4 regions of the Thalassospira lucentensis genome follow, and region 4 is predicted to be linked to each of the others. Evidence: riboswitches for the same ligand, from Rfam matches in the RefSeq annotation. Region 4 holds a riboswitch; each other region holds the start of a gene.
The links. Region 4 has a riboswitch for cobalamin ahead of R1T41_RS11640 (ABC transporter substrate-binding protein). Riboswitches for the same ligand answer to the same signal wherever they lie in the genome.
Positions count from the first base shown of each region.

Region 1: it holds a riboswitch for cobalamin, as region 4 does, so the genes downstream of both, R1T41_RS14150 (CbtB domain-containing protein) here and R1T41_RS11640 (ABC transporter substrate-binding protein) in region 4, are expected to answer to the same signal.
Region 2: it holds a riboswitch for cobalamin, as region 4 does, so the genes downstream of both, cobU (bifunctional adenosylcobinamide kinase/adenosylcobinamide-phosphate guanylyltransferase) here and R1T41_RS11640 (ABC transporter substrate-binding protein) in region 4, are expected to answer to the same signal.
Region 3: it holds a riboswitch for cobalamin, as region 4 does, so the genes downstream of both, R1T41_RS12775 (ribonucleoside-diphosphate reductase subunit alpha) here and R1T41_RS11640 (ABC transporter substrate-binding protein) in region 4, are expected to answer to the same signal.

Region 1 covers NZ_CP136684.1:2,926,596-2,933,940, reverse strand. The annotation lists gene R1T41_RS14170 (heavy metal translocating P-type ATPase) at 1-1,249, opposite strand, end outside; gene R1T41_RS14165 (DUF1636 family protein) at 1,449-1,820, shown strand; gene R1T41_RS14160 (hypothetical protein) at 1,821-2,345, opposite strand; gene R1T41_RS14155 (CbtA family protein) at 2,424-3,122, opposite strand; gene R1T41_RS14150 (CbtB domain-containing protein) at 3,126-3,299, opposite strand; cobalamin riboswitch at 3,331-3,547, opposite strand; gene R1T41_RS14145 (ArsR/SmtB family transcription factor) at 3,640-4,101, opposite strand; gene R1T41_RS14140 (hypothetical protein) at 4,235-4,498, shown strand; gene R1T41_RS14135 (hypothetical protein) at 4,614-4,886, shown strand; gene R1T41_RS14130 (DUF2975 domain-containing protein) at 5,167-5,706, shown strand; gene R1T41_RS14125 (helix-turn-helix domain-containing protein) at 5,706-5,918, shown strand; gene R1T41_RS14120 (SDR family NAD(P)-dependent oxidoreductase) at 6,012-6,776, shown strand; gene R1T41_RS14115 (MAPEG family protein) at 6,893-7,303, shown strand.
Region 2 covers NZ_CP136684.1:1,668,871-1,676,215, reverse strand. The annotation lists gene cobN (cobaltochelatase subunit CobN) at 1-1,225, opposite strand, end outside; gene cobW (cobalamin biosynthesis protein CobW) at 1,329-2,369, opposite strand; gene cobU (bifunctional adenosylcobinamide kinase/adenosylcobinamide-phosphate guanylyltransferase) at 2,402-2,941, opposite strand; cobalamin riboswitch at 3,001-3,212, opposite strand; gene R1T41_RS08325 (hypothetical protein) at 3,272-3,478, shown strand; gene R1T41_RS08320 (hypothetical protein) at 3,538-4,113, shown strand; gene R1T41_RS08315 (histidine phosphatase family protein) at 4,173-4,784, opposite strand; gene cobS (adenosylcobinamide-GDP ribazoletransferase) at 4,855-5,715, opposite strand; gene cobT (nicotinate-nucleotide--dimethylbenzimidazole phosphoribosyltransferase) at 5,830-6,861, shown strand; gene R1T41_RS08300 (hypothetical protein) at 6,906-7,345, opposite strand, start outside.
Region 3 covers NZ_CP136684.1:2,632,744-2,640,088, reverse strand. The annotation lists gene R1T41_RS12785 (hypothetical protein) at 77-1,063, opposite strand; gene R1T41_RS12780 (TIGR00730 family Rossman fold protein) at 1,427-2,011, shown strand; cobalamin riboswitch at 2,132-2,350, shown strand; gene R1T41_RS12775 (ribonucleoside-diphosphate reductase subunit alpha) at 2,458-5,412, shown strand; partial or broken gene R1T41_RS12770 (ribonucleotide-diphosphate reductase subunit beta) at 5,505-6,584, shown strand; gene R1T41_RS12765 (acyl-CoA thioesterase) at 6,711-7,345, opposite strand, start outside.
Region 4 covers NZ_CP136684.1:2,395,509-2,402,853, reverse strand. The annotation lists gene purD (phosphoribosylamine--glycine ligase) at 83-1,366, shown strand; gene R1T41_RS11650 (ABC transporter ATP-binding protein) at 1,391-2,173, opposite strand; gene R1T41_RS11645 (iron ABC transporter permease) at 2,170-3,222, opposite strand; gene R1T41_RS11640 (ABC transporter substrate-binding protein) at 3,231-4,271, opposite strand; cobalamin riboswitch at 4,482-4,679, opposite strand; gene R1T41_RS11635 (AraC family transcriptional regulator) at 4,748-5,665, opposite strand; gene R1T41_RS11630 (SDR family oxidoreductase) at 5,834-6,580, shown strand; gene R1T41_RS11625 (Atu4866 domain-containing protein) at 6,605-6,952, shown strand; gene R1T41_RS11620 (adenylate/guanylate cyclase domain-containing protein) at 7,064-7,345, opposite strand, start outside.

The DNA of each region.
Region 1 (7,345 bases), 530 kb from region 4:
GGGCAAATTTGGTAACGAAACGCTCGACCGGTGCCTTGTGCTTTTCGCTTTGTTCAACCAGCTCGATCACACGATCCAGCATGGTTTGCCCCGCCGCACGGGTCACGCGCAGGCGTACGGGCCGATCGGTGACAATGGCACCGGCAAAAACCTCGTCCCCCGGTTCGGACGGGACGGGCACGGATTCACCGGTCAGGTGGCTGTTGTCAATTTCGGCGGCCCCGTCGGTCAGAACACCGTCAGCCGGAATACGTTCGCCTGGACGGACTTCGATAATATCATTCAGTGCAAGCGCGGACGGGGCGACCGTTTCAAACACATTACCCGATGCCGAAACCCGCCTTGCGGTTTCCGGGGCCAGTTTCATCAGCGATTTAACCCCGCTGCGTGCCCGACCAGCGGCAACACCTTCAAGGCTTTCGCCAATCGCAAACAGCAGGACGACCATACCGGCTTCAAGACTTTCACCGATTGCAACCGCGCCAAGAACCGCGACACTCATCAACAGTTCGATGGAAAAGAATGCGCCGCTTGCCGCCAGACGGAACGCCGTTCTCATCACCGGCAATGCCGCGATGATAGAGGCAATGGACATGGCATAAGCATCGGTGACCGGAACCAGCCAGCCAACCAGCCCGCCCAGCATAAGCCAGACCGCCGCCCATGCAATTTCGTCCCCGGCTTCCGGCCAGGGGGCCAGTTTGCGCAGCAGGGATTTGTCATCGGCATCGGTATCTTGCGACGCGGCATTATCCGTCGCAGCCGGATTGGCAGAACCACAGGAACCGCCAGCGCAGCAAGCGGATTCGGATGATTTCGCCGCCCCCGGGATTACCTTTTCCTTTGCCGGATAGCCCAGTTTGGTCAGCATGGTGCTGATATCGGAACGCGTTTCGGCACTGTCGTCGCGAAGACCCAGCGTCACCATTTCGCGCATCATCGACACATCGACACATTGCACGCCATCACGTTTGGAAAGCGCGGTTTCAATTTTCGCCACACAGGACCCGCAATCCATGCCCGATACAGCCCAATGACGATGCGAAATGCCGTCGCGATGACGGGCCAGCACATCGTCAACCGTGCCCTGTTCCCTGCCACTCAGTTCAGATTGCGCGTGCAGGCCATCGGCGGCAGCAACAAAGCTTTGCCCCGGTACGGCGTCGTTCAGAGCCGCAATCAGCGATGACTTGCAGCTTTCACAATTTCCAATGGCCGGGAACTGATCCCATTTTGCGATGACGGACATTCTGGACCTCGCCAACATTCAAATTTATATTCATGCATTACATTCAAATAACAATTCATATGTTGTGGAGTCAAGAACATTCAAACCATGATTTGAATGTTATCACACACAATGCCCGACGCCCCGAAAAAGTTGATGAATTACGCCAGCACTGCAGCCATAGTGACCACCCGATTTAAGAACCAAGGCCGACCGCCCGATGCCCCGTATTGTCATTTGCAAAACCTGCCAGCCAGCACCCGATGCTGATCCGGCCTCAAAGGTGGATTTTGTCGATGCGGATGGTTTTGCGCGGCAGTTAGGCACGGCACTTGATCAGGCGGAATTGCCCGAAACGTTTGAAGTCACACAGGTTGACTGCATGGGATCATGCAGCGACCCGACATCGGTTGCACTTCAGGGAACCGGGCGGGCAAGTTATCTTTTTGCCGGATTATCGGCGCGTCACGACATTGACGATATCATTGCCACCTGCCGGGAATATCTGAACGCCCCGGATGGATGGATCGAAGACGCACGCGGCTGCGGGCGTCTTCGTTTTTGCCTTAAGGCCAGAATTCCGGCCCTTTGATTAAGGTGCCACCGAAACAGTCATTGTCTGACGCAGCGGCTTATCGCCGACGGCAAGCTGGCTGTGATCATTGGCCGTCAGCGTTACCGTGACCTCGTTATCGCCCGCCGGAAGCTCTGTGATATGGAACCACGGGCCATACAGGCGGGCAATCTTGGTGCCGTTAACATAGACATGGGCATGGCCTTCTCCCAGGACATGCGTGCTGCTGGCATGTTCGGGGGCAAACCGGAAATTCTGCACCATTAGATGCAGGTTCCAGCCACTGACCGGGTCCGGTATCATCGCGACATCAAGACGTGGTGCATCAGTGCCCGCAGGTAATGAAATAATGGCGTCGTGACTGGCATGTGCCGCCCCCATCTTCATTTCACCGTGTGCGGTACCATGTCCGGCAACGCCATGCGCCATCGGATCACCGTGATCGTGCCCGTCAAGGGTGATGCCGTTACCAGCCGCCACCAGAAAACCGATCCCCCCGCCGAAAACCAGCCCAATCCCGAAAAGGGCAAGTGAACGTGACATTTTATTCCTCGTGAAAACCCTGAAAATAAATCGGGCGCGCCCCTGGCACGCCCGAAAAGGATCGTACTTTGACCGCGATCAGGCGGTCTGCGCCTGTGCGGCCCGTTGTCCTTCGCGTTGCCAGAAATATCCGGCAAACAGGCCAACCAGCACCCAGGCAGCAAGACCGACACCAAATGCACGGGCAGCAAAAAGCGCCCCGATTTCAGTCGGTACCGGTCCGGTAAAGGTATCAGGCTCCGGCGCGCCGATGACGTGGGGGGCAAGCAGCAGAACTGCGGCAATCCCCCATGAAACCCAATTGCGACCAAATGCAATCAGCCAGACGGCAATTGCCGCCGTCCCGACGGTGGCAAACCACCAGACTTGCCGTGCATAAACGTCTGCGGCTGCAACACCGGGTACTTCAGGTGCAAGGGTAAAGCCCGGTGCAAAATGAACGATAAAGAACCCGGCAATGCCCCAGATAATACCCTGACGACCAGCGACCTCGTGACCGCGGCTTTCAGCCAGCGCCATGGCCGCAACCAGAATAAGCGCATATCCGGTATAGACCAGCATGGTGAACAGGACGCTTAACCCGTCGCGGACATGATCAATGCCGCCGACATCCTGATGTGCACTAACCGCAGCACCACCGAAATGAACCAGCTCGCCGGTTTCATAAAGCTCCGCATGCAACAGAACCGGTTGCACAAAATAAAGCTGAAGCAGGGCCGCAATAAGACCTGCTGCAGCACCAGCGAACAATGCGCTGGTGAAAATGCGTGACATCATGGCTCAGTGACACGGAAAGCCGGTTGCATGGCGCACATCATGTGCCGCATCGTGCAACAATTCAGCCTGAACATGGCCGGTCACAAAGATGATCGCGAGGCCAAAAACGGCACAAACGATGATCGGCAGAAGAACCGATTTTTTTGAAGCGGCAAATGCCGCGGTCTGCGTGGTCATAAACTTCTCCTATGCTGTCACACCCGACAGTCGGTTCGGGTCCATGCCTGGCAGGTCTCCTGGCTTGCGGGTCATCATGCGTCGCCGACCTTCCCTGCTTTCGCAAGTGGCGTGATGGCGGGCACTTTCCGCATACAGTCGCGGGGGCGGCTTTGGCTTTGACCGCCCAAAATAAACGGTCTTCCAAATTCCCTCTTCGTTTACCTGCCCCGAGCAGACAGGTAAAAACCAAGCAGTTCGTTTATGACGGTAATTCCCCGCAAGCGCAATGTGAAAACCGGACGCGACGCGGGTTCATTCGTCGAATGTGGCAATTTCACGACAACGCAAAAGACGTATTTCAGTCGTGGGTCACATGGGCAAAGACATCACGAACAACACGGGAAATATGTTCGTCATCAATCTGATAGAAGATATGACGCCCGTTTCGTTCCGATGCCAAAATGCGCTGATCGCGCAACTGACGCAGGTGATGGCTGGTCAGGGATTGCGACATGCCCGATGCCTCGGCCAGTTCGCCGACGGTTTGCGGTTTTTCCATGCAACGCAGAACAAGCTGCAGCCGCCCGGCATCCCCCAGAAGCGCAAAGATTTTTGCCGCCGCCTCGATATCGGGCAGCGACAGGTTATGCCCGGTCGCACGCGACGCATCACGCGTTACGGCTTCGCCCTGTTCGGTGGAAAGGCCAAGACGTGCGGCGGTATCGCATTCCTGACAGTCGTTGCCGTTTTCAGCCCCGGCGATCACGGGACGCGCCGAGGCAATTTCGACCTTGCGGGATTTGGTTTTGCTTTGTGACATCCCCCTATTTTCCATGCCCAGCTTCACTTGGCAAGGGGACTTGATGTTTGCGCGCATGGAACTCCGCCCCGCAGGGAACGTTACAGGTATGACCCACCATCGAAAGTGCCAACCAGAGCAAGGAGACGCACCGATGCAAGAGCAAACAGCACTCGACATTTTCAATCTGCGCCAGTCCCGTGACAGTTGGGAACGGAATGTGGCCGGTTACTGCGCGAAAAACGACATGCAGGTCGGAAATCTGCCCAAAGAGATTACCGGCCCATATAACGAGATGAACGAGGCATGGGAAAAGCTTAAGGCCGAAGGTGATGCGGCAAGCAATACCACTGCAGAGCAGTTCCACAAGGCAACCGCAAAGCTTGAAAAGGCGTGGAACGACATGACGGGCAAGTAAGCCCGGGATTTTATGCCTTGTGGTTAAAATGCCCCAAAATCGCCTTTTCATTGCAAATCGATGACACGATTACACGCCAGATTGAACCTGTCTGGAAAAGCAAAAGGAGGCTCCCATGACAGCCCGCCCCATTCCGGAGCACGCCAAGCTCCATCAGGAATTCAAGGATTGGGAGTTCGGTCTTGCTGCACATTGCAGGGAATCCGAAAGCGGCCTTGAAAAACTTCCAAGTGAGGTTGTTCAGGCGTGGGATGACATGGATGCCGCCTGGAGCGAGATAAAAGATCATAGCGGTGATATCCCGCAAGAATCCCTGCAGCGTTTCCGTGAAGCAAAGCAACGTTTGCAGGAAGCTTGGGATGCAATGATCTCTTCCGAACGGCATTAACGACGCCGCGCTGGAAGCAGCCAGACTTTTTCGTCTCCCTCTCTTCCCTGGCGGGTTTTCCTCCCCTCCCCGCCATCCTTCTACAGCCGGGTGTTTCAACCGCCCCGGCTGTTTTTTTGTCTGGATTTTGGCCGGGCATCGCCCGCCTGCCGCCCAGATCCCGATTACCGGCAAAAATCCGGATTGACTCATTTCGATAAAAAATTCATGTTTTATTTTAATTAATAAATTCGATTCGTTATTTAAACGTCACCCGAATGCTTCCGGATGGAGCCCCATCATGTCCGACACCCTGAAAAATGTCCGCACTGTCAGCCGCATTCTTGGCTGGGTATGCCTTATCGCTGTTGTTTTTGAAATCTGCCTCGTGCCGCTGATCTGGCATGTGGATGGCTGGATTGATACCAGCGCCAGCCAGATGACCATCAGCCTTGAAGAACTGCGCGCCCTTTCCGGCTGGCAGAAATATGCCGTGATGGCATCGATGATGCTGCCGACACTTGTTATGGCCTATGGGCTTTGGCGGTTGCGCAAGATGTTCCTGTCCTTTGCCGAAAACCATATTTTCCAGCCTGCCCCGATTGCCCATCTGAAAGCATTTTCCGTGGCCCTTATGGCGCAAACCCTGATCAAGCCGCTTTCAGGTGCACTGACATCCGTACTGGCAACCATAACGCGTCCCGAAGGCGAAAGGATGCTGTCTATCGGGCTCAGCGATGCCGAGGCCAGCACTCTGTTTCTGGGCGGGTTGCTTTTGGTGATTGCGTGGGTATTGGGAGAAGCCACCCGGATCGAGGACGAGAACAGGAGCTTCGTCTGATGGCGATCATTGTCCGGCTTGACGTGATGCTTGCCCTGCGAAAGATGAAGTCCAAGGACCTTGCCAGCCGGATCGGGGTAAGCGAACAGAACCTGTCGCTTCTGAAATCAGGCAAGGTGCGCGGTGTGCGGTTTGAAACACTTGCCGCAATTTGCCGGGAACTTGATTGCCAACCCGGTGATCTTCTGGAATTCGTTGCCGACGACCTGTAAGCTCCTGTGATCATGACGGCCCGGTTAAAACGGGGCCGTCCTTCATAAGAAACAAAGCAGCCTGTTTAACGGCTGTTATCAGGGAAGACGTGAATGGAAAACAAGGTTGCCCTCGTAACAGGTGCCGCACGCGGCATCGGACTTGCAACAACCCATCTTTTTATTGAACTGGGCTGGCAGGTTGCGATGATTGATCGCGACAGCGCGGAACTTCGCAACGCATGTCGCGATATCGCGAATGCCAAGGCATTTGAATATGACGTATCGATCCCTGAACAGGTCGATCTGATGATCGACGAGGTCCTGACCGAGTTCGGACAGATCGATGCGGTTGTCAACAATGCCGGGGTTGCCGATTTCCTGCCGATCCATGAAACCGATTTCAGCGCGTGGCGCCGGATCATGGAAACCAACCTTGACGGGACCTTTCTTGTTTCGCAGGCGGCCATTCCGGCGCTCAAGCAGACCAAGGGTGCAATTGTCAATATCGGCTCGATTTCCGGGCTTCGGGCGTCGACCCTTCGGGTGGCCTATGGCACATCGAAGGCGGCCGTCATTCACATGACCAAACAGCAGGCGATCGAGCTTGGTGATTTTGGTGTCCGGGCCAATTGCGTCTGCCCTGGCCCGGTGAAAACCAAGCTTGCCATGGCCGTGCATTCGCCGGAAATCATATCGGCCTATCTTGATGCCATGCCCCTTGGCCGGTATGGCAGCGAACGCGAGATCGCCGAAGTGATTGCGTTTCTGTGCTCCGACAAGGCGAGCTACGTTACCGGTCAGGTGATCGCCGCCGATGGCGGGTTTGAAACGGCTGGTGTCGGGCTCCCGGCCCTTCGCAAGGCGGCCGAAGAATAATCACTTTAAGTGCGATCACCTTTGGCTGAATGCGCAAACTCCGTTGCGCAAAAGTGTGATCGCTTTCCCTTCTTCCTGCGTATGGCAGGGAAACACCATCACTCAAAGGTATTTCCTTGCCAACCGAACTTGCCCTTCTCGTCCTCAATGCCCTTTTCTGCCTTGCGTTTCCTTGGGTTTACAACTGGTCCTATGGCAGACAGGTCGGCGGCAAACGCCTGATGGGCAATCGCGACAACCTGCCCGAACGGCAGGGCCTGGCCGCGCGCGGCCTGCGTGCCCATCAGAACCATCTGGAAAATCTGGTGCCGTTTGCGATCATCGTTCTGGTCGCGCACGCAATCGGTATCTCAAACACTGTCACCCTGGCCTGTGCGGTTGTCTTTACCATCGCCCGCCTTGCCCATGCCGGGTTTTATTTTGCCGGGATCACGCGCCTTCCGGGCATCAATGGCGTGCGATCCATTGCCTATTTTGTCAGCCTGTTTGCGATGCTGATCTTTGCCGCGCAATTATTTGGGACTTAAATATCGGCGCAACCTCTCGACAATCGGGAATTCGGGCGTTAC
Region 2 (7,345 bases), 730 kb from region 4:
TATCAAGCCCCACACCATTACCAAGCCGCGCATCCTTGTTGGGGTAATTGGCCATGATCATCGCGACTTTGCGCAGCGGGGCGTCCGTCTTGCGCAATTTGACCCAATTGACCGAAAGTTCGGCTACAAAGGCGACACGATCGCGTACCGGGATATATTTGACCAGATCAATCTGTGTCAGGGCATCCTTGCCCGCCGATCCCTTGAATGACACTGCACGCGACAGGATACGCCCATCTACTTCCGGCAATGCGACATTCATCGCAATATCGCGCGCCGCAAGCCCGTTGACACCATCACGCCAGGACGCCTCACCGCCGCCTGACAACACAACCTGAAAAACCGGTGCGTCTACGCCGTCAAATGGTCCGCTCTGGCGTTCGATACCCGGCACCGCAAGGGAAAAACCGGTGGTATTAAGGATCAGGTCTGCTTTGGTTGCCCCCAGCCATTCTTCGACCAAGGCAGCAGCAACCGGATCTTTCAGGCTGGCAACAAAAATTGGCAACGGGTTTAGTTTATTAGTCTGAAGTTCTTCAACCAGTGCATCAATTACGTCCAGATTACCGGCCTGAATTAACGCACGGTAGAAGATTATTGGAACAATAGGTTGATTTTGTTTCCAAATTTGTTCGATTTCTTCAAGATTTGCCGTTACTTTTCCCGGCCAGTACAACCCGGCCTTGACCAAGGGTGCCGCCGGTTTCCAGTTCCAGCTGACAGATGGGTTTAACTTTTCATATATAAGACGAAGTAAATGTTCGGCATTTTCCGGCCCACCTTCGATCAGGTAACGCCAGATTTTCTGATATGTGCTGCCCTTAACCGTCGATAAGGACAGAAGTTCCGCATCGGGTTGATCGTCACCGGGCAACAGTACCAGCGGCACATCGTTGCGACGGGCCAGTTCGACCAGCTGTTCGATTCCGTATTCCCAATATCCTCGCCCGCCCAGAATACGCACGATGATGAATTTGGCCTCTGCCAGAACGTCGTCGACATAAAGATCGACCGACATATTGTGCCCCAGCTGCAAAAGGCTCGCCAATCGCAGGGAAGGGACATCCTTGCCAAACGCCGCATCCAGCCGTGCCTGCGCACCCGCGAGACAGGCAAGCTCGGACTCTGCCGCCGACAGGATAACGACATCGCCCGGGCTTTGCCCCAAATCGACGGCCTCGCTTCCATCGGTGACCAGTCCCGGCTGGGCGGCAAGTAAATGCATCGGGAACTTCCGTTTCTTTTCTCGGATATCAAGACCCTGATATCACCCGGCCTGCACATGCGCAGCCGGATGATCTCAGCATCAAACATGACTGCGCCGCTAATCAGGACGCCTTGATTGCCGCTTCGATAGCATTGCGATCCAGACCATGCAGGCCAATCACCACCAGTTCCGACCGGCGTTTCTCGGTTGCCGCCCACGGGCGGTCGAAATAACGCTGGAACCGTTCACCAACCCCCTGAACGACCTGGCGCATCGGTTTGCCGGGAATATCAAGGAACCCCTTGATCCGCAGCACATCAAACTGACGCACAACGTCAATCAAACGCTTCTCAAGCGCTGCGGCATCCTCAACATTATCAAGCGACACGACAAAGCTTTCAAAATCATCATGGTCATGTTCGTGACCATCGTCATGATGCGACGGACGGCTATCAAGGTCGTCCTCGGCTGCCGCACCAAGGCCCAGCAACACAGCATTTTCGACCTTTGAGTGCGCGGTTGCGATAATCTTGACGGACGGACGTTTCAGCTCGGCCCGGACATCTGCCTCGACCTTGGCAATTTCGGCCTCGCTCAGCAGATCGGTTTTGTTCAGAACCACCATATCCGCACAATGGAGCTGTTCTTCAAACAGCTCCTCAAGCGGGCTTTCGTGATCCAGATTGTCGTCCGCTTCGCGCTGCGCCTGAACCGCGTGATGATCATGGGCAAACAGCCCGTCACGCAACGCCGCCCCATCCAGAACGGCAACAACACCATCCACCGTGACGCGCGACCGGATTTCCGGCCAGTTAAACGCCTTGACCAACGGTTTTGGCAATGCCAGCCCGGATGTTTCGATCACGATATGATCTGGCGGTGTATCACGATCAATCAGGCCCTTGATGGTTGGCAGGAAATCATCGGCCACCGTGCAGCAGATGCACCCGTTTGCCAGTTCGACAACATCATCCTCGGCACAACCCGATATGCCACATCCATTAATAACCTCGCGGTCGACACCCAGATCACCAAACTCGTTGATGATCAGCGCAATCCGCTTACCCCCGGCATTTTCCAGCATATTGCGGATCATCGTGGTTTTGCCTGCACCAAGAAAACCGGTGATCACTGTTGCCGGGATTTTTCCAAGCTGTGCCATGTTCAATTGTCCTTAAATCCATAAATTCTGTTCTATTTAACTGCCATCGGAATGCCGGCAACCACAAGCGTCACCTGATCGGCAAGTTCGGCAATTCGCTGATGCAATCGTCCTGCGTGATCCCGAAAGCTGCGCGCCATGGTATTTTCCGGCACAATCCCGAAGCCGACCTCGTTCGACACCAGAAGAACCGGAATGTCCAGCCCGGGAAGGATGTCGCATAATCGGTCAAATTCGGCCTCGATATCGCGATCTTCCAGCATCAGATTGGTCAGCCAAAGCGTCAGGCAATCGACCAATACCGGTTTGCTGCCATCACTACTGCAGGCAGACAGGACCGTGCAAAGATCAAGCGGTTCCTCGATCGTTTGCCACATCTCGCCGCGCGATGATTTGTGAAGTTCGATACGGTTTGCCATTTCGTCGTCCCACGCACGACCGGTCGCGATATAAATACCGCCGCCTGCATGGTTGATCCGGTTTTCGGCAAACCGGCTTTTGCCCGATCTGGCACCGCCAAGGATCAGATGGATCCCGGCAAGCTGGCTGTTTTCAGCCATATTCTGGGTCATACCCGTTTTCCTTCGCTTTGACCTCCCACCGAGGCCCGATTGCGTCACCCCATATCCTTGCGAACAGGGATACCGATGGCTGGTTTCCTGGCTGCGGGCATGAAAGCAATCCGCCTTCCCGGCATGTTGGCTACGCATCAACGTTACCGGTGGCTGGTGACATCACATCACCCGGGTCACCCAACCCGTTACAGTTGCGGGGGCAGCACCGGCATCACACCGGTTTCCCATCACCAAACGGCAGCGCCGAACCTAGCAGCTTTACCCCTATGACCAAAGCCCAAACTCCGACCTAGCCATAAGGTCAGTATTTGTAAGAATTGACTGCTTGTGAGCGGTTATTCTTTAGGAGAACATAATTTTATCACGTTGGAATCAGAGCTGCCAAAAGCCGCCAGCGTGATCGCCGGACATTACAAAACAAACAAAGTCCGGATGCCGGAACTGCAAAAGGTTTCGGGCCAACTCTTGGGGTTAATTGGAAATTTGCTGATCAAATGGCAATTCATGAACAAATTCAACGAATTCGGAAGCTGAAATCAACAACCTGGCAAACCGTATCACGCGAAGACATGTGGCGCGGGCTGCTTGATAGATTGAACTATAACGATCAATCCTTTCCCGAATTCCTGCAACATCATGCCGTGAATGGTGAAATATCATTGGCGCGTCGTGATGTTCGAAACATTTATGCCAGCCGTCCGACCTGTGGTGTTGTCGCGACCATTATCTGGTCGCATGCGCGTGGCATTCGCGTAAATGCGCTTTCGCTTCTGGTCCGTGACCTGACCAAACTCGTGGAACTGTTCGAAAATGACGATTTCGACGAGGATCAAATGTCACAGCTTCTGGGTCAGCCGGGGATATCCATCCCAACCGCCAGCAAAATGCTTTCAGCCTGTGGCAAGAAATACAAGGGCAAACCAGCGGCCATCATCGACGACACGATTATTCAGGTGATAGAGGCACCGGAATTCGCGTCCGATTTCAGTGAAATCAACGAGCTTCGCGGCAAATCGCGCAGCCGCCCTATTCCCTACTACGAAGCCTATCTCGAAGACGTCGCATCAATCTGTGGCAGATACGATGTCACTGCCGATATGGTAGATCGCTTTTTGTCGGAATACGCCCTTTCTGGCGCGCGTGAAACCGAACAGCGAAAATCAGCCTGAAACAGATACCCTGCCTGATTTTCGCGCGGGGTTCTTTTCATCCAAAATCGCCAGATCGTCTAAAAGCGCAAATTCACACCGGTTACCCGCCAGCCAGGCTGATCGACACCGGCAATATGTTCGATCCGCGTCAAACCGAGTGTATCGACATGAAACGACAACGCCGCCTCAAGTGGTAGACCAAGGGCGCTTGCCAAAGCCGCGCGTACCGTTCCCCCATGAATAACCGCGACAATATCTTTCCCTGCCCAATAGCGCGTCAGCCGGTCAAACAACGGCCCGACGCGTTCGACAACATCCCCGAAACTTTCTCCATTCGGGGGATGCTGTCTGGCAAAATCCGTCCAGAAACGTGTGGTTTCCCCCTTGGGAAGGTCATTCCAGTGCTTCTTTTCCCACGTACCGAAATGCTGCTCGGCAAACCCGGTCTCACGGGTCGGCAGTATGTTTTCATCCATCAGTTCCAGGAGTTTTAACGCGGTATCAAGCGTTCGCGACAAATGACTGGTAACCCAGATCGCCTCGCGAGGCAGTTGACGCGCCAAGGCCCGCAACGCTTTTTCATCCGACAGATTAACCGGCATGTCACTTCGACCATAAACAAGCCGTTCCGGATTTGTCACCGGCGCATGGCGAACAAGCCACCACCGCGTCGTCACTACCTTCTGCATTCTTCCCCCAAGGAAAAATGTAATCCATGAAATGCCGGTCAATTTGCGCGGCGGTATTTTTATGATCTTATCACCAAGTGACCTGCAGCACTGCGATAAATGCAATGCCGACAAATAGCTCGGAAATGATTTGCGTCATACCCAGCACATCACCGGTATGGCCACCAATCTGATGCCGGGCGATCCAACCGACGATAGATGCCCCGACCATCATGGCAACCAAACACATGAATGCGGTCAATGCGCCTGCAACAATCACCACCAACATCAAGGCAACGGCAATTCCTGCCGCGACCATTCTGATGTCGGGACGTCCGGCTCCCTTGCCAAGCCCGTCTTCACGCGCCGGATCAAAAACATAGGTCACAATCGGCATCGCCGCACGCGATAGTGTCGCCATCACAATCAGAATGGCGGCCATGCTGCCGCTTTCACCCGCAGCCGCCAGAACCGCAACACGCATCGCAAGGCATAAAACAAGTGCAACAACACCATATGTGCCGATGCGACTGTCACGCATGATTTCAAGTTTACGCAACTTGTCCTGCCCGCCACCAAATCCATCTGCGCAGTCGGCAATACCATCTTCATGCATCGCCCCGGTTAACAGGATCAGTGCCAGCGTCGCGACAATGGCCGCAATCATGCCATTTCCGGTGAGAACTTCGGTCAGATATGCCGGGATGATCGCGATACCTGCAATAAACAGTCCCACCAATGGCCAGCACCAGACCGACCGCGCGATCGCAACCGGGCGAAAGTCACATGTTGCGGAAACCGGAACACGGCTCAAAAGGGCCAGCGCCCGCCAGAAATCGGCAACCGGTCCCTTTGGCGACGAAATGTCTTCGTCGTGCTCAACCTTGCTGGCAATGCCCTCGTCATCAGGGCTTTGCGATTTCATTCCGGCTTGATTATGATCATTTGTCACGGGTGATTTCCCATATTCGAACTGGCATTTTGCACGCAATCAGACTAATCATGGGCGCGACAGAAGCCAAGCAGAAGACGCTTTGCATCCTCGTCCGCCAGCCGGAGATTTTCCATGTTCGACCCCAAGCATCCCCCGCAAAGCCTTGATGAAATCCGCACCCTGATGGCCGAATTGCCCGGTGTCGATACCGAGGCACAGGCCGCCGTCAGCGCGCGCGAGCCCGAACTGACCAAACCCGCAGGCGCACTTGGGCGCATGGAAGATATCAGCCTTTGGCTGGCCGGGTGGCAGGGAAATTCACGCCCGAACATGTCACGCCCGCGTGTCACGGTCTTTGCCGGAAGTCACGGTGTCTGCGCCCAGGGCGTGTCTGCCTTCCCGGTCGAGGTCAACCAGCAGATGGTGGAAAACTTCATCAATGGCGGTGCGGCGATCAACCAGATCTGCAAAACAGTAGATGCCGAATTGCGCGTGATGGAAGTCGCACTTGAAATTCCAACCAACGATTTCTCACAAGAACCCGCCATGGATGACGAAGGCTGTGCCGAAGCAATGGCCTTTGGCATGAGTGCAATCGAAAAGGGGCTCGACCTTTTTGTGCCCGGTGAAATGGGAATCGGCAATACCACCTCGGCAGCGGCTATTGCCCACGCACTGTTTGGCGGTGCAGCCGCCGACTGGACTGGACGCGGTACCGGCATTGACGATGAAACGCTTGAACGCAAAACACGCGTGGTAGGTGACGCCATCATCCTGCACAAAAATCAGATGCATGATGCACTTGATGTTCTGCGCTGTGTTGGCGGTCGTGAAATCGCGGCGATGGCCGGTGCCATTCTTGCTGCTCGTTATCAGCGGGTGCCGGTTCTTCTTGATGGTTATGTATCCTGTGCCGCTGCGGCAACCCTTGCCGCCATCCGCAGCGATGCGCTTGATCATTGCATGATCGGGCATGTCTCGGCCGAGCCGGGCCACAAGCGCCTGATCGAAAAACTGGGTAAACAGCCGCTTCTCGATTTTGGCATGCGCCTTGGCGAAGGATCGGGGGCAGCCCTTGCCATCCCTCTTTTGCGGGCATCAGCGGAATGCCACAACGGCATGGCAACCTTTGCCAAGGCTGGTGTTGCAAGCCGCGGCGCATAATCGTTTTGACTTCGGAATTAAAAGACGCCAGCTATTTGCTGGCGTTATTTTTTAGTGCGTTCGCTTAGCAGCTGCTCGACATAACGCCCCTGGAACATGGTGATATTGATGCCATGACCGAACTTGATCGCGCGTTCATCATCACAACGGCACATGATCACACGCGTATCGCCTGACTGCGCGACAGCTTCACGCATCGCATTGCCGTGTTCCTCGTCCAGATTTTCCATTTCCGGGTCCCAGATCATCTTGATCATATCAACGCCAAGCTTGTTGCGGTTGATATAGGGCAGCGACAGATGGCTGATGCCATCAATACAAATCCGGTATCCGCGATCACGGCAAAAATCGCGCGCAAAGAAAAACGCCCCAAGATCAGCGAAAATATCGATCTTCTGCAGCTCAAGCACGATTGTGCCGCGCTGGCCTGCTTTGACATTGCTGTCAAACGTCAGGAAATCCGGCGATAGCAGCGTCGAAACAT
Region 3 (7,345 bases), 240 kb from region 4:
AACCGAGATTACAGTGCAACAGTTAGGCAAAGATGAATAGAATCAGCGCTTTTGGTCAAGCCTTGTCCCGCATTCCTTAAGGAATTGACTGCATTGTCGCCCCGATATAGGCCACAAGTGCCGCCACCAACACTGGCAATGCCAGAACCGATACCCGCACCAGCATCGCCAGAACCGCACCGCCCGGCCCGGCATTCGCACCGATATCGGCTGGCAAAAGTGCTGCAATCCGCGCTGCACCCGATCCGGCAAACACCACCAGAACCAGGACCGCCATGGCAAATGCTGACGCCGGTGCTGCCAGCATCACGCCCGATGCACTTGCCATCAGCGCGGTACTGATCGCCAGCCACAACGCTGCACGATATTGCGGGGCGGCCTTTTCGGAAACCAGCGCCACCATAAGGGCGACCGAAAGACCGGCCTGAAAAACCACCTGATCGCGCAGGTCGAACTGGGCGGCGATAATCCCCTGCCCGACCGCAAGTGCCACAAAGGTCGCAACTGGTGCCGGTCTTGCGACATCCTCGTCGCTTGTGACATTGGATTTTGTCGATGTTTTGGCGGTTTTTGCAGATTTGCCGTTCTTTTTGCCCCTGCCCTTGGTCGTGCCCGGGTCTTCGTCCTCGTCAAAATTCGGGCGTGAGACCCACAGGAAGGACGCCCCGATCAGGATATAGGCACCCCATACCAGCGTCACCAACCCGCCTGGATGATACAGAAGCCCGGTAACAGGAGCCGCCAGAACCAGCCAACCGCCCAGCAACATCAGAATGGCCGCAACAATCGCGCAAGGCCGCGCACGCAGATGTGCAAAATCAAGGATTGCGCCACAAACCCCGCCCAGCACCAGCATAAGAAGTGCGGCACCCACACCGCCACGCGCGGTTTCCGGCAAACCGATGGCCGCCGGAACAGCCACCGCTACCGCCGGGATGACAGCGGCGAGTACCATGCGCCGGGCCATTGCCCGCTCAAGCCCCAACCAAAGGGCGAGCATCAAAACCGTTGCGATAACACCGGACACCAGAATGGCGAGCCAAAAGGGACTGTCGACAAACACGTTGGGCTATCCTGCCTTCTTGTTGTTTCGTTTTCAAACCTGCGAGGGGAACGGCATTGAGCACGCAGGCGCTGATATCCATCCCACAATCAGGTTCAGAACCTGTTAACCATCGGCGAAAAATTCGCCCCGGCTTATCGCGCCCGATCATGCCGATTGCCAAGGCAAAAATGCGGCAGGGTTCACATGGTATCAATACGGGCTGTCACAGGATCTTCGCAAAGGAAACTATTGACCCGATAATGGCGCAATAGGCTATGCTTGCCCCCTAGACGGGCCACATCGCCGGTCGGTACGGCGCGTTGCATACGTCGTGACCGGGCGAAAGTTACCTGCGAGATAACAACAAAGAGGCAGGTTGCCATGACAAGAGTAAAATCGATCTGTGTTTTTTGCGGCGCTTCGAACGGCAAAAACCCCCAGCACATGGAAAACGCGATTGCATTTGGCAAAATGATGGCCGAACGCGGTATTGCGCTGGTTTATGGCGGCGGGCGCATCGGCCTCATGGGGGCGGTTGCCGACGCGGTGATGAAAAACGGCGGCAAGGTCATCGGCATCATCCCCGCTCATCTTGACGATATCGAAGTCGGTCATAAGGGCCTGACCGAACTGATCGTCTGCAAATCGATGTATGAGCGCAAGGTCGAGATGTTCAAGCGTTCGGACGCCTTTGTCACGCTTGCTGGCGGCCTTGGCAGCCTTGACGAAGCGTTCGAGGCACTGACCCTTCGCCAGCTTGGCATACATGACAAGCCGCTGGTATTCCTCAATGCGCTGGGATACTGGGACAAATGCCTTGATATGATTGATGGCATCATCGAGGACGGCTTTGCACGTGAGAGCAACCGCAACTTGTTTACGGTTGCCGAAACCCTTGATCAGGTTTTCGAACAGCTTGAAGCCGAACCCGCCCCGAAATTCGACCCGCGCGAAAAGCTTCTGTGATCTTTTGAATGTCCTTGGCCAGCGTTACAACCCGGTCTGGCCAAGGATTCATTCTTGATCGGGCATTCCTCCCGACCCTGTCAACAAAACATATATGTTGACGCCAAGCGCCAATTACCCCCAACATATAGACATCATGGTCCTTCGAGACTTCTCGAAGGCTAAGAGGGAATACGGTGCGCCGCAGATTTCTGCGGCAATGCCGGAGCTGCCCCCGCAACTGTAAGCGGTGAGCTGGCATCCACAAATGGTCACTGAAGCGATTTTGCGCTTCGGGAAGGCCGGATGACAGCGCCATAACCGCAAGCCAGGAGACCTGCCGTGGTTGATGTTTTACGTTCTCGGGCGGGGTGCCCCGGTGGAACGCTTGCGACCCGGCAGTTTTTTTGCCACAGATTTCAGCATGCGTCCGCTTGGCCTTTGCCCCCAACTATTTGGGGTTAAAGATGTCTCTTACTCTCGAAGCGGAGCGCCATAACGCTTCCGATACTGTCGTTTCCCAATCTGCCTCCAAACAGGCAAATGCCTCATCGGGCGGCCATCAGGTCATCCGACGCAACGGATCCGTGACCGACTTCAACCCGGCAAAAATCAAGAATGCCCTGACAAAAGCGTTTCTGGCGGCCGAAGGCGAAACCGCATCCGGATCACACCGGGTTCATGACATTGTCGATGCCATGACAGAACAGGTTACATCGGTACTTCTGCGCCGTGCGGTCCCCGGCCATACACTTCAGATCGAAGATATTCAGGATCAGGTTGAACTGGCTCTGATGCGCAGCGAGCATCACAAGGTCGCACGCGCCTATGTTCTGTATCGTGAAGACCGCGCGCGCGAACGCGCCAAACTTGATTCCCGCAAGAAAAAGAAGAAAACCGACCAACCCAAGCTAAATGTCAAACAGGCCGATGGCACAATTGTTCCGCTCGACTTTGACCGTTTGGCAACTGTGATCGACGAGGCATGCAGCAACCTTGACGGTGTTTCCCCCGATCCGGTTTTCGAAGAGACCAAACGCAATCTGTATGACGGAGTTTCAACCGCGGAACTGGCCCTAGCCCCGATCATGGCGGCACGTACCTTTGTCGAACGCGAACCGAATTACGCCTTTGTCAGTGCACGGCTGTTGCTAGATAAGTTGCGGTTCGAGGCACTCAGTTTCATCACCGGCCGCCCGGATCAGGCAACACAGGCCGAGATGAAGGATCGTTACGCGACTTATTTCCCCGTCGCCCTCAAGGCCGGGATTAAAGCCGACCTGATCGACCCGGAACTGGCAAGGTTCGATCTGAAAAAAATCAGTGCCGCAATCAAACCGGAACGCGACCTGAATTTCCAGTATCTGGGATTGCAGACACTTTATGACCGCTATTTCCTGCATATCAAGGGCACCCGTTTCGAATTGCCGCAGGCCTTTTTCATGCGGGTTGCGATGGGCCTTGCGATCCGCGAAGTCGACCGCGAAGCCAAGGCGATCGAATTTTACAATCAGCTTTCAAGCTTTGTGTTCATGGCCTCGACCCCGACATTGTTTAATTCCGGCACGCTGCGACCGCAATTGTCATCCTGCTTCCTGACCACCGTGCCCGACGACCTTGACGGCATTTTCAAGTCGGTGAAGGACAACGCGTTGCTGGCGAAATATTCGGGCGGTCTTGGCAATGACTGGACACCGGTTCGCGGCCTTGGGGCACATATCAAGGGAACCAACGGCGAGAGCCAGGGCGTGGTGCCGTTCCTGAAAGTCGCCAACGATACCGCCATTGCGGTCAATCAGGGCGGCAAGCGGAAAGGCGCGGTCTGTGCTTATCTGGAGACCTGGCATATCGATATCGAGGAGTTTCTCGACCTTCGCAAAAATACCGGTGATGATCGCCGTCGCACGCATGACATGAACACTGCCAACTGGGTGCCGGATCTATTCATGGAACGGGTGTTCAATGACGGAGCATGGACTCTGTTCTCACCCGACGATACGCCTGACCTGCACGACCTTTACGGCAAGGCGTTCAAGACAGCCTACGAGGCATACGAAGAAAAAGCAGCCTGCGGCGACATCACCAATTTCAAAACTGTCCGGGCGATTGACCTTTGGCGGCGCATGCTGACCATGCTGTTTGAAACCGGTCACCCTTGGATCACCTTCAAGGACCCATGCAATATCCGATCCCCCCAAGGCCATCGCGGGGTGGTGCATTCATCCAACCTGTGCACGGAAATTACGCTGAATACGTCGCATGACGAAATTGCGGTCTGTAACCTAGGTTCGATCAATCTGGCGGCCCATGTCACAGAGAACGGCATTGATCACGACAAGCTCGCCAAAACGGTCAAAACCGCGATGCGTATGCTTGATAACGTCATCGACATCAATTTCTATACCATTCCCGAAGCACGTTACTCCAACCTGCGTCATCGCCCGGTCGGCCTTGGCCTGATGGGTTTCCAGGACGCATTGCAGGCGATGAAAATCCCTTATGCATCGGATGCGGCCATTGCCTTTGCCGATGAAAGCATGGAAGCCATTGCGTTTCACGCAATTGCCGCCTCTGTCGATCTGGCAGCGGAACGCGGCCGGTATGAAAGCTTTGACGGATCGCTGTGGTCGCAAGGCATTCTTCCTATTGATTCCCTTGAATTACTGGCCGAAACGCGCAACGAGTTTGATGTTGATCGCAGCACGCGACTGGATTGGGATGGCTTGCGTGAACGGGTCAAAACCATCGGCATGCGTAATTCGAACACCATGGCGATTGCCCCGACAGCCACGATTTCCAACATTTGCGGTGTTAGCCAGTCGATTGAACCCGCTTACCGCAACCTGTTTGTCAAATCGAACATGTCGGGCGATTTTACCGTGGTCAATGCCGCCCTTGTCCGTGATTTGAAGGCACGCGGCATTTGGGACGAGGTCATGATTTCCGACCTTAAATACTATGATGGCAGCGTGGGGCAGATCGACCGTATCCCCGATGATCTGAAAAAGCTTTATGCCACAGCGTTCGAAATGGATTCAGCATGGTTGATCGAAGCGACGTCACGCCGTCAGAAATGGCTCGATCAGGCCCAGTCGCTGAACCTTTATATCGCCAACCCGTCGGGCAAGAAGCTGGACGACCTATATCGCCTGGCGTGGTTGCGCGGGCTTAAAACCACCTATTACCTGCGATCCAGTGCGGCCACCCATGTCGAGAAATCAACATTGAAGGGCACAGACGGCAGACTTAATGCCGTCTCAAGCGGACAATCCGCCCCGATTTCTGCCAGCCCGGTACCGGCACCTGTGATCACGGCCTCACCATCGGCCTTGCCAGTCACAGCAACCGACACGATTGCCGAAGGTCAGGCATGGGGAAAGGCCTGCCTGATCGATGATCCGGAATGCGAAGCCTGCCAATAGGCCCTGTGTAAACAATCTTAAAATCGGGAACGAGAACCATGCTTGACTGGGTAGAAAGTAACGCCCCCACCAACAGCAATACAACGGACACAACCGCATCCAATGATCCCGGAACACCGGATGCCACCGGTCTTGGCACGATTGATCGCGGGGCCGCCCGTGTGACGGTCAGTGACAAGGCGATGATCAATTCGCGCGCGGATGTGAACCAGCTTTTGCCGCTGAAATACGGCTGGGCGTGGGAAAAGTACCTTGCGGGATGCAACAATCACTGGATGCCAACCGAGGTTTCCATGCAGGCTGATATAGCACTCTGGAAATCGCGCGACGGATTGACCGAGGATGAACGCAGGATGCTCAAACGCAACCTGGGTTTCTTTGCCGCATCGGAAAGTCTGGTTGCGAATAATATCGTACTTGCGATCTATCGCCACCTGACCAACCCGGAATGCCGCCAATATCTTTTGCGTCAGGCATTCGAGGAAGCAGTCCATACCCATACCTTCCAGTATATCGTTGAAAGCCTTGGTCTTGATGAGGGCGAACTTTTCAACATGTATCGCGAGGTCCCCTCGATCACCGACAAGGCGGCTTGGGCACTTGATTATACCAAGCATCTGGACGATCCGAACTTTGCCACCGGCACCCCAGAGCGCGATCAGGATTTCCTGCGTGATCTGGTCGCATTCTATGTCGTTTTCGAAGGCATGTGGTTTTATACCGGCTTTGCGCAAATTCTGTCGCTGGGCCGGCGCAACAAGATGGTCGGCATCGCCGAACAATATCAGTACATCCTGCGCGACGAGAGCATTCACCTCAATTTCGGGATTGATGTCATCAACCAGATCAAGGCGGAAAACCCGCATCTATGGACAGCGGAATTTCAGGATGAAGTCCGTGGCATGTTGCGCAACGCAGCCGAACTTGAAGCCGCCTATGGCCGCGATACGATGCCGAGCGGCTTTCTGGGACTGAATGCAGAGCTGTGTGAACAGTATATGCACTTCATCGCCAACCGCCGCTGTGGCCAGCTTGGCTTGAGCCCGGTCTTTGCCGAAGTCGACAACCCGTTCCCATGGATGTCAGAAGCTATGGACCTAAAGAAGGAAAAGAACTTCTTTGAAACCCGCGTCATCGAATATCAGAACGGCGGCGCCCTTAGCTGGGATTGATCCCTGTTTGATCAAAAAAGAAGCGGTTGGCACAGGGTCTTTGCCAACCGCTTTTGACGCATGGGAGTGATATTTGCGTCAAGTTCAGACGCTGTAATCATACAGCGTCAGGGAAAGAGTTACCCATCAGACCACACCGTTGAACGAAAGCGGGCGGTGATCCTCGTCGATTGCAACCATGATGAATTCGCCCGCTCCGCATTGCCGTCTTTCATCGGCATGCAGGTTTTCGGCCCAAAGCTGAACCTCGATCTGCATGGAACTGCGTCCGGTTGCGATGACCCGCGGCACGGTAATCACGACCTCGCCACTTTGAATGTGGCTGGTGAAATCAACCCGTGTTGATCCCGCCATCACCACGGTTTTGCGACAATGGCGTGATGCCGCGATAAAGGCCGCCTTGCCCATGGCTGCAAGTGCATTGCCACCATAAAGACTGCCGTAATGGCTGGTTTTTTCGGGAAAGACGATTTCGACCATCGCCGGATGGGTATCGGGATCCTTGATACACGTAACCGCATCGGGCAGGGGCGGCAAAGTGCCGCCCCGTGCCTCAAGATGCGATCCGATGGCCACCATGTTGAACACACCGCGCGAACAGTGGCGACGTTCCCCACTCAGCGGCCCTTCGGCAATCATATCCACTTCAACCGAGAGGGATTTGCGTCCGACGCGCACCACCGATCCGACCAGTTCGACGATATCACCGATTTTCGCAGGAGCATTGAAATCGATGCGTTCGCAGGATGCGGTGACAAAAT
Region 4 (7,345 bases):
ATTTTCAAGCGGGATGGGGTGCAAGCCTAGCTCATCCCGTCTGGACCATCAAGCAGTCGGACACGTAATCGAGGTTAAAATCATGAAGGTTCTGGTCGTTGGCGGTGGCGGACGTGAACATGCATTATGCTGGGCAATTGCCAAGAGCCCGCGGCTGAACAAGCTTTGGTGTGCGCCGGGCAATGCCGGGATTGCCGATTCAGCAGAATGTGTCGCCATTTCCGATAGCGATATTAACGGCCTTGTGAAATTTGCCGCCGACAATGCGGTCGATCTGGTGGTTGTAGGCCCCGAGGCCCCGCTGGTCGCGGGCCTTGTTGATGCGTTGGATGCAGTCGGCATCAAATCGTTTGGCTGTTCCAAGGCTGCCGCACAGCTTGAAGGCTCCAAGGGTTTCATGAAGGACATGGTCGCAAAGTTCGGCGTGCCGTCAGCGGCCTATGGCCGTTTCACCACCCCTGACGATGCCCGTGCCTTTGTTGAAAAGCACGGTGCGCCGATTGTCGTCAAAACCGATGGCCTTGCCGCAGGCAAGGGTGTGACGATTTGCCAGACAGTTGACGAAGCCTTTGCCGCAATTGACGAATGCATGGTTGGTGGCAAGTTCGGCGATGCCGGTGCGGAACTGGTGATCGAGGAATTCATGACCGGCGAAGAAGCATCCTTCTTTGCCGTCTGCGATGGCGAGAACGTCATCCCCCTGATTGCGGCACAGGATCACAAGGCCGTTGGCGAAGGCGATACCGGCCCGAATACCGGCGGTATGGGTGCCTATTCCCCCGCACCGGTCTTTACGCAATCGGTTGAAGACAAGGTCATGGAACAGATCATTGTTCCGACCGTCAAGGGCATGGCCGCCGAAGGCCATCCGTTCAAGGGGGTTTTGTTTGCCGGTCTGATGATTGACGATGCGGGCAATCCGAAACTGATCGAATACAACATCCGTTTTGGCGACCCGGAATGCCAGGTTCTGATGACGCGCCTGAAATCGGATATGCTTGATATCCTTGATGGGGCGGCCACCGGAAAACTCGATACCGTCAAACCCGAATGGCATGATGAAACCGCCATGGTCGTTGTCATGGCCGCCAAGGGTTATCCGGGCAGCTACGAAAAAGGCACCGAGATCAGAAACGTTGCCGATGCGGATGCGATGGACAAGGTCAAGGTCCTGCATGCGGGAACGAAAATGGATGGTGACCAACTGACCGCGACAGGGGGTCGTGTTCTTGGCGTTACCGCACGTGGCACGTCGGTGACCGAGGCGCAGAAACGCGCCTACGAAGCCGTTGACGCCATTAACTGGCCGGGCGGTTTCTGCCGCCGTGATATCGGCTGGCGCGCGATTGCCCGCGAACAGAAGTAAGCCTTTGAATTAAAAAAGACCGGGTCATGCAGCCCGGTCTTTTTTCATGCCTGCGTGATAACGCACCGCACATTCACCATTCGGGCCATGTTCGATGGTTGCCTCGACACCGAACACATCGCGCAGATTTTCCGATGTCAGAATGTCGGCAGGGCTGCCAATGCCCACCAGTTCCCCATCACGCATCACGGCAATCCGGTCGCAATACATCGCGGCATGGTTCAGATCGTGCAGGGCTGCGACCACGGTAACCGGCAATTCGCGCACCAGTTCCAGTAATCCAAGCTGATGGCGGATATCCAGATGGTTTGTTGGCTCGTCCAGTAACAGGAATTTCGGTTCCTGTGCCAGCGCGCGCGCAATATGAACCCGCTGCTTCTCGCCGCCCGAAAGTGTATGCCAGAACCGGTCGGCCAGATGGGTCATGTCGACATCACCAAGGGCGCGGTTAACAATCGCATCATCCCGTTCAGACCAGGGTGACAGCATGCTGAGATATGGTGTGCGCCCCAGTGCCACCGCCTCGCGCGCGGTCAAGCGGTCTGTGGTGTCGGCCTGCTGTTCGACAAAGCCGATCTGCCGGGCCAGTTTGCGACGGCCATGCTTTTTCATGTCCTGCCCTGCCAGCATCGCATGCCCCTGATCAGGTGGACGAATACCGGCCAAAACCGACATCAAACTTGTTTTGCCCGATCCATTCGGCCCGATCAGGCCAAGGAACTCGCCTGGTTCAACCCGGATCGAGACATTTTTAATGATCTTGCGAAAACCGGCAGACCAGACGATATCGCGCAGTTCCAGGGTCATCGCAAAATCCTTCCGTGACACAGGATCAGGGCAAAGGCCGGCGCCCCGACAAGGGCAGTAATCACCCCGATTGGCAACACCTGCCCCGGAACGATCACGCGTGAGATGACATCGGCACAGACCAGAAACAGTGCGCCAATCAATGCCGATAACGGCAATACCAGCCCATGGCGCGTTCCGACAAAGAAGCGCGCGGCATGCGGGATTACCAGTCCAACAAAGCCGATGGAGCCCACGATGCTGACCATCACCGCGGTCATCATTGCCGCCGCAGCAATCAGGACGGCATAAACGCGTCTGACCGGAACACCAAGTGATGCCGCGGATTCACGGCCAAACGTAAAGGCATCAAGTGCGCGTGCATGCCAAAGACACACGATAAGCCCGACAATAGCCACGGGCAAGGCCAGCCACACATCGGGCCAGCGCACGCCGCTAAGATTGCCCAGAAGCCAGAACATGATGCCGCGCGCCTGTTCCGCACTGGCTGACTTGGTGACAATGAAGGATGTCAGGGCGTTAAACATCTGCGACCCGGCAATCCCGGCCAGAATGATTGCCCCCGTGCCGCGCCCGGCCTGTAACGCCAGAAGAGTCACAAAGGCGAATGCCGCCACTGCGCCGATAAATGCACCAAGTGACAGTGAAAGCATCCCGGCCCCAAGACCAAGAATCACGATACTGACCGCACCGGTCGACGCCCCGGCAGAAATGCCCAGCAGATAGGGATCGGCAAGACTGTTGCGCAAAAGCGCCTGCAGGACCGCGCCGGAAACGGCCAAGGCCGCCCCGCAACTTGCGGCAACGATGGCGCGGCTCAGCCGATAGTTCCAGACAATACCGGCATCGATCGCATCCACCGGATGACCGGCATCCCATAAATGATTGGCAATCGTATCGATCACCGTACCCACCGGGATTGCTGTTTCACCCACCGATGCGGCAACCGCCAGGACCGCAGCCAGCAACATCAGCGCGGCAAATGCCACGCTGATGCGTTTTAGGAAAACGGGGCTGGAAATGACTTTACCGATCACTGGTCTGATCACTGGCCCGATCACTGAGTAGCCTCGAACGCCTCGATTGCCTTGGCCAGCGTTTCAATGCCCTCGATTGTCCGCATGGTCGGGTTCATCGACTGGGCATCCATGACGACGATATTTCCGCTTTTGACGGCACTCATCTGACTGGTTACCGGATCGGATTTCAGGAACTGCATTTTCAGTTCCCAGTCATCAGCCGGAAAACGGCGACGATCCATTTTGCCAATCGCAATGATATCGGGATTGGTTCGTGCGATGGTTTCCCACCCGACTGTGGGCCATTCATCGTCACTGTCGATAACATTGTCGACACCAAGGATCGACATGACATAGGCCGGCGCACCTTTCTGACCGGCAACAAACGGATCAACATCGATTTCAGCACTGGAGAACCAGAACAGGGCCGAAATGCCCTTGCCGTTGACGGCGGCGACTTTTTCACGTGCGGCTTTTTCGCGGGCTTTGAAATCGGCAATCAGTTCGGCGCCACGTTCCTCGACATCGAAGATTTTCGAAAGGTCATCTATCCCCTGATAGATCTGATCCATCGAAAAGGCATCGATTCGGGTTCCGTCGCCGCCCGTGGTGTTGTCCTTGCCCATGCAATCAGCCGGTGCGGTATAGACCGGGATTGAAAGTTCGGCAAACTGGTCAATCGTTCCGACCTTGCCATTCGGGCCGATATGCCATTGGAACTGGGTTGTGACCAAATCGGGTTTCTGGCCGACCACACTTTCAAAGCTGGGATCGTTATCTGCCAGACGCGGAATGGTGGCGTTAACGTCGCGAAACTGTTCCTGTACCGGCCCAAGCCATACGGCCGTTCCAACCACCCTGTCGGCCAGCCCCAGAAGATAAAGCAGTTCGGTGCTGCTTTGGCCCAGCGATACGACACGGTTCGGGGCCTGATCAAAGGTCAGAGTCCGACCACAATTTTCCAGTGTAAGCGGATATTCCGTCGCAGATGCGTATTGCGCGAAAGAAGCCAGCCCTGCAGCAAACACCCCGACTGCAAGAACCCGTTTGTTAAGTTCGATCACTTTGCGTCCTTTCATGGATATACCGATCCGGAATTTCATTCCCGATCAGGCATATCAAACCAATAAATGTTATGTTATAACATAACATCAAAGTTACTATGGTCAAGAGACTGGCAAAGGTGCTGAAAAATGGCGGGAAATGTCAGAACCCGAAAGCAGGCATAACGCATTGCAACCTGCGTGAGACGGTGACATGTACCGACATCCTCCGGGGCACCCCGCCCGGTCCGTCGTCGTCATGTCAGCAGGTCTCCTGGCTCGCGGGTCGCTGTGCTTTTCTGCCTTCCCGGGAAATATCCCAGTGGCTTTCAGAAGAAAAACACTCACCGCCTACAGTTGCGGGGGCAGCTTCGGTTAACCGTCCAGACGAACGGCTTCGAATTCCCTTTATCCTTGTCGGATACTGACATCAATTGATGTCACATAGTCACACAGACCCGTCAAGAGAATTGCAAACCGGTCGCAATCATCAAGGGTCAGGACCTGGTTTCCTAATAGGCGTTCGCTGCCGCCGTACCATCCCCGCCCAGTCGTCCAAGGATGGCCGATACATCACGCATGGGCGGTGCGCCAAACATGCGGGCATATTCGCGACTGAACTGTGATGCGCTTTCATATCCGACTTCATAGGCCGCGGTCGCCGCATCCTTCATTTCCGTCAGCATCATCTGGCGCGCCATCGTCAGGCGAAGGCGTTTCTGATACTGAAGCGGGCTCATGGATGTTACCTGCTTGAAATGATGATGGAAGGAGGACGGGCTCATATTTGCCTGTGCAGCAAGATCATCGACCCGCAGTGGTGCTGCAAAATCGTCCTTCATCAGACGGATGATCTTGGAAATGCGCTGCATGTTGCTGCCGCCCATTCCGATTTGTGCAATCCGGGCCCCCTGAAGGCCGCGCAACAGGCGATAATGCACTTCGCGCAGAAGCATCGGCGCCATCACCGAAATATCGTCTTTCTGATCGCACAGGCTCAACAGGCGCATCACGGCGTCCAGCAAGGTATCGCTGGCATCATCGACATGAAGCCCGCAATCGCTTTCGGATGCGGATCCGATCTGAAGATCGATCTGGGTTACAAGGTCACTTAGCATCTGGCCGTCAAGTTCAATCGACAAACTGCGATACGGAAGGGCTGCACTGGCATTTGTCACACACCCGACAATGGGCAGGTCAACCGACGCCACCAGATACTTTCCGGGCGCGTAACTGAAAACCGCCTCGCCCAGAGTGACCTCTTTAGCACCTGACGCGATAATACAAAGGCATGGCTTATAGATTGTCGGGACTTTCATCGATGGCCCGGTCGCGCGATACAGGTGCATCGCACTCACCGGCGTCTGGGCAACGCCTTCTCCTTCGCAGTATTTGTCAATCAGTTCAGACATCTCTTCGAATACAGACATCACCAAACTCCTTTGTTTCTCTAATATGAACTATACCGATCCGGACTGTACTGAAAAGCGGTTTTCGTACCGTTCGGAGGATCAGGCAATTGATCAAGAGTTCTGTGTATTCATCAAATTGCTGTTTGCACTCACATTGAGCGCCATCAACCAAACACGGAGGATGTCATGTCGCTTATGTCCAGCAATGTTGAAAACAAGGTCGTCGTTATCACCGGTGCCAGCAGCGGGATTGGCGAAGCCACGGCAAAACTTCTGGCTGAAAATGGTGCAAAGGTCGTTCTGGCCGCCCGCCGCACGGCCAAACTCCATTCCATCGTCGCCGAGATCGAAGCCGAAGGCGGCACCGCCACATGCCGCGCGGTTGATGTCACCGATGCCGACGATGTCGAAGCACTGGTCTATTTCGCCAAAAACACCTATGGCCGCGTTGATGTGATGTTTAACAATGCGGGCGTCATGCCCCTGTCGCCACTTGCCGAACTGAAAATCGACGAGTGGAACAAGATGATCGACGTCAATATCCGTGGCGTTCTGAACGGTATTGCCGCCACCCTGCCATTGTTCAAGGAACAGGGCGGTGGTCATATCATCAACACCGCATCGATCGGGGCGCATCTGGTATCGCCGACCGCCGCGGTTTATTGCGCCACCAAATACGCCGTCTGGGCCATTTCAGACGGCCTGCGTCAGGAAAGCCGGGATATCCGCGTTACCATGGTTTCGCCGGGTGTTACCGAAACCGAACTTGGCAACGATATTACCGATGACAGCGCCAAGGGGTTCCTCGGCGAACTACGCAAAACCGCCCTTAGTCCGATTTCGATTGCATGGTCTGTCCTTTATGCAATCGCCCAGCCCGACAGCGTCGATATCAACGAGATCATCGTACGCCCGACGGCATCGGCATATTGATCCGTACCGCCCAAGGAGGCCCGCATGGCACGTCATATGTTTGCGTCTTCTATCACCAGTCTTCTGATGCTGTTTTCCAGCACAGCCACCGCACAGGAGGATACCGTCATGTCCGGAACCGCGTCGAACGATCCGCATCCCTATGTCGGCATGTGGGTCACGGCAGACGGTAACATCCGTCAGGAATTGCTGGCCAATGGGCGTTATGACGAGGCGCGCGGCAATCGTCAGTCCGCCTATCAGGGACGTTACGAAATTTCAGGCAATCACATCGATTACTGGGATGATACCGGCTTCACCGCAGATGGCTATTTCGAAGATGGCGTTCTGTATCACGCCGGAATGGTTATGTATCGCCAGCCGCTGCAATAGATATTCTGATTTCAGAGCCCCACTGCACCGGTTAACTCCGATGCAGAACCCGCAAGGAACGGCATCCGATGGATGCCGTTCCTTTTTCATGAGTGAAATCTTTAACGATGATCAGCTTGCCGTCGCGGGCACATTGTCGGTCGGAACATTCAATTCGCCAGCGGCTGCAAAGGTGAACAGATCAATCGGTTCGGAAAGCCCGCGCACGTCCATTTGCCCGATCTTGCGAAAATCATCCGCAGCAAGATACTTCGTCGTTGTCCCCGAAATCAGAACATCGGTCCCGAGTTCCTTGTTCATGACTTCGAGCCTTGCAGCAAGGTTCACCGTATCACCATGCACGGTATAGCTTTGGCGCCCACCACCACCGACACTTCCAGCGATCACCGTTCC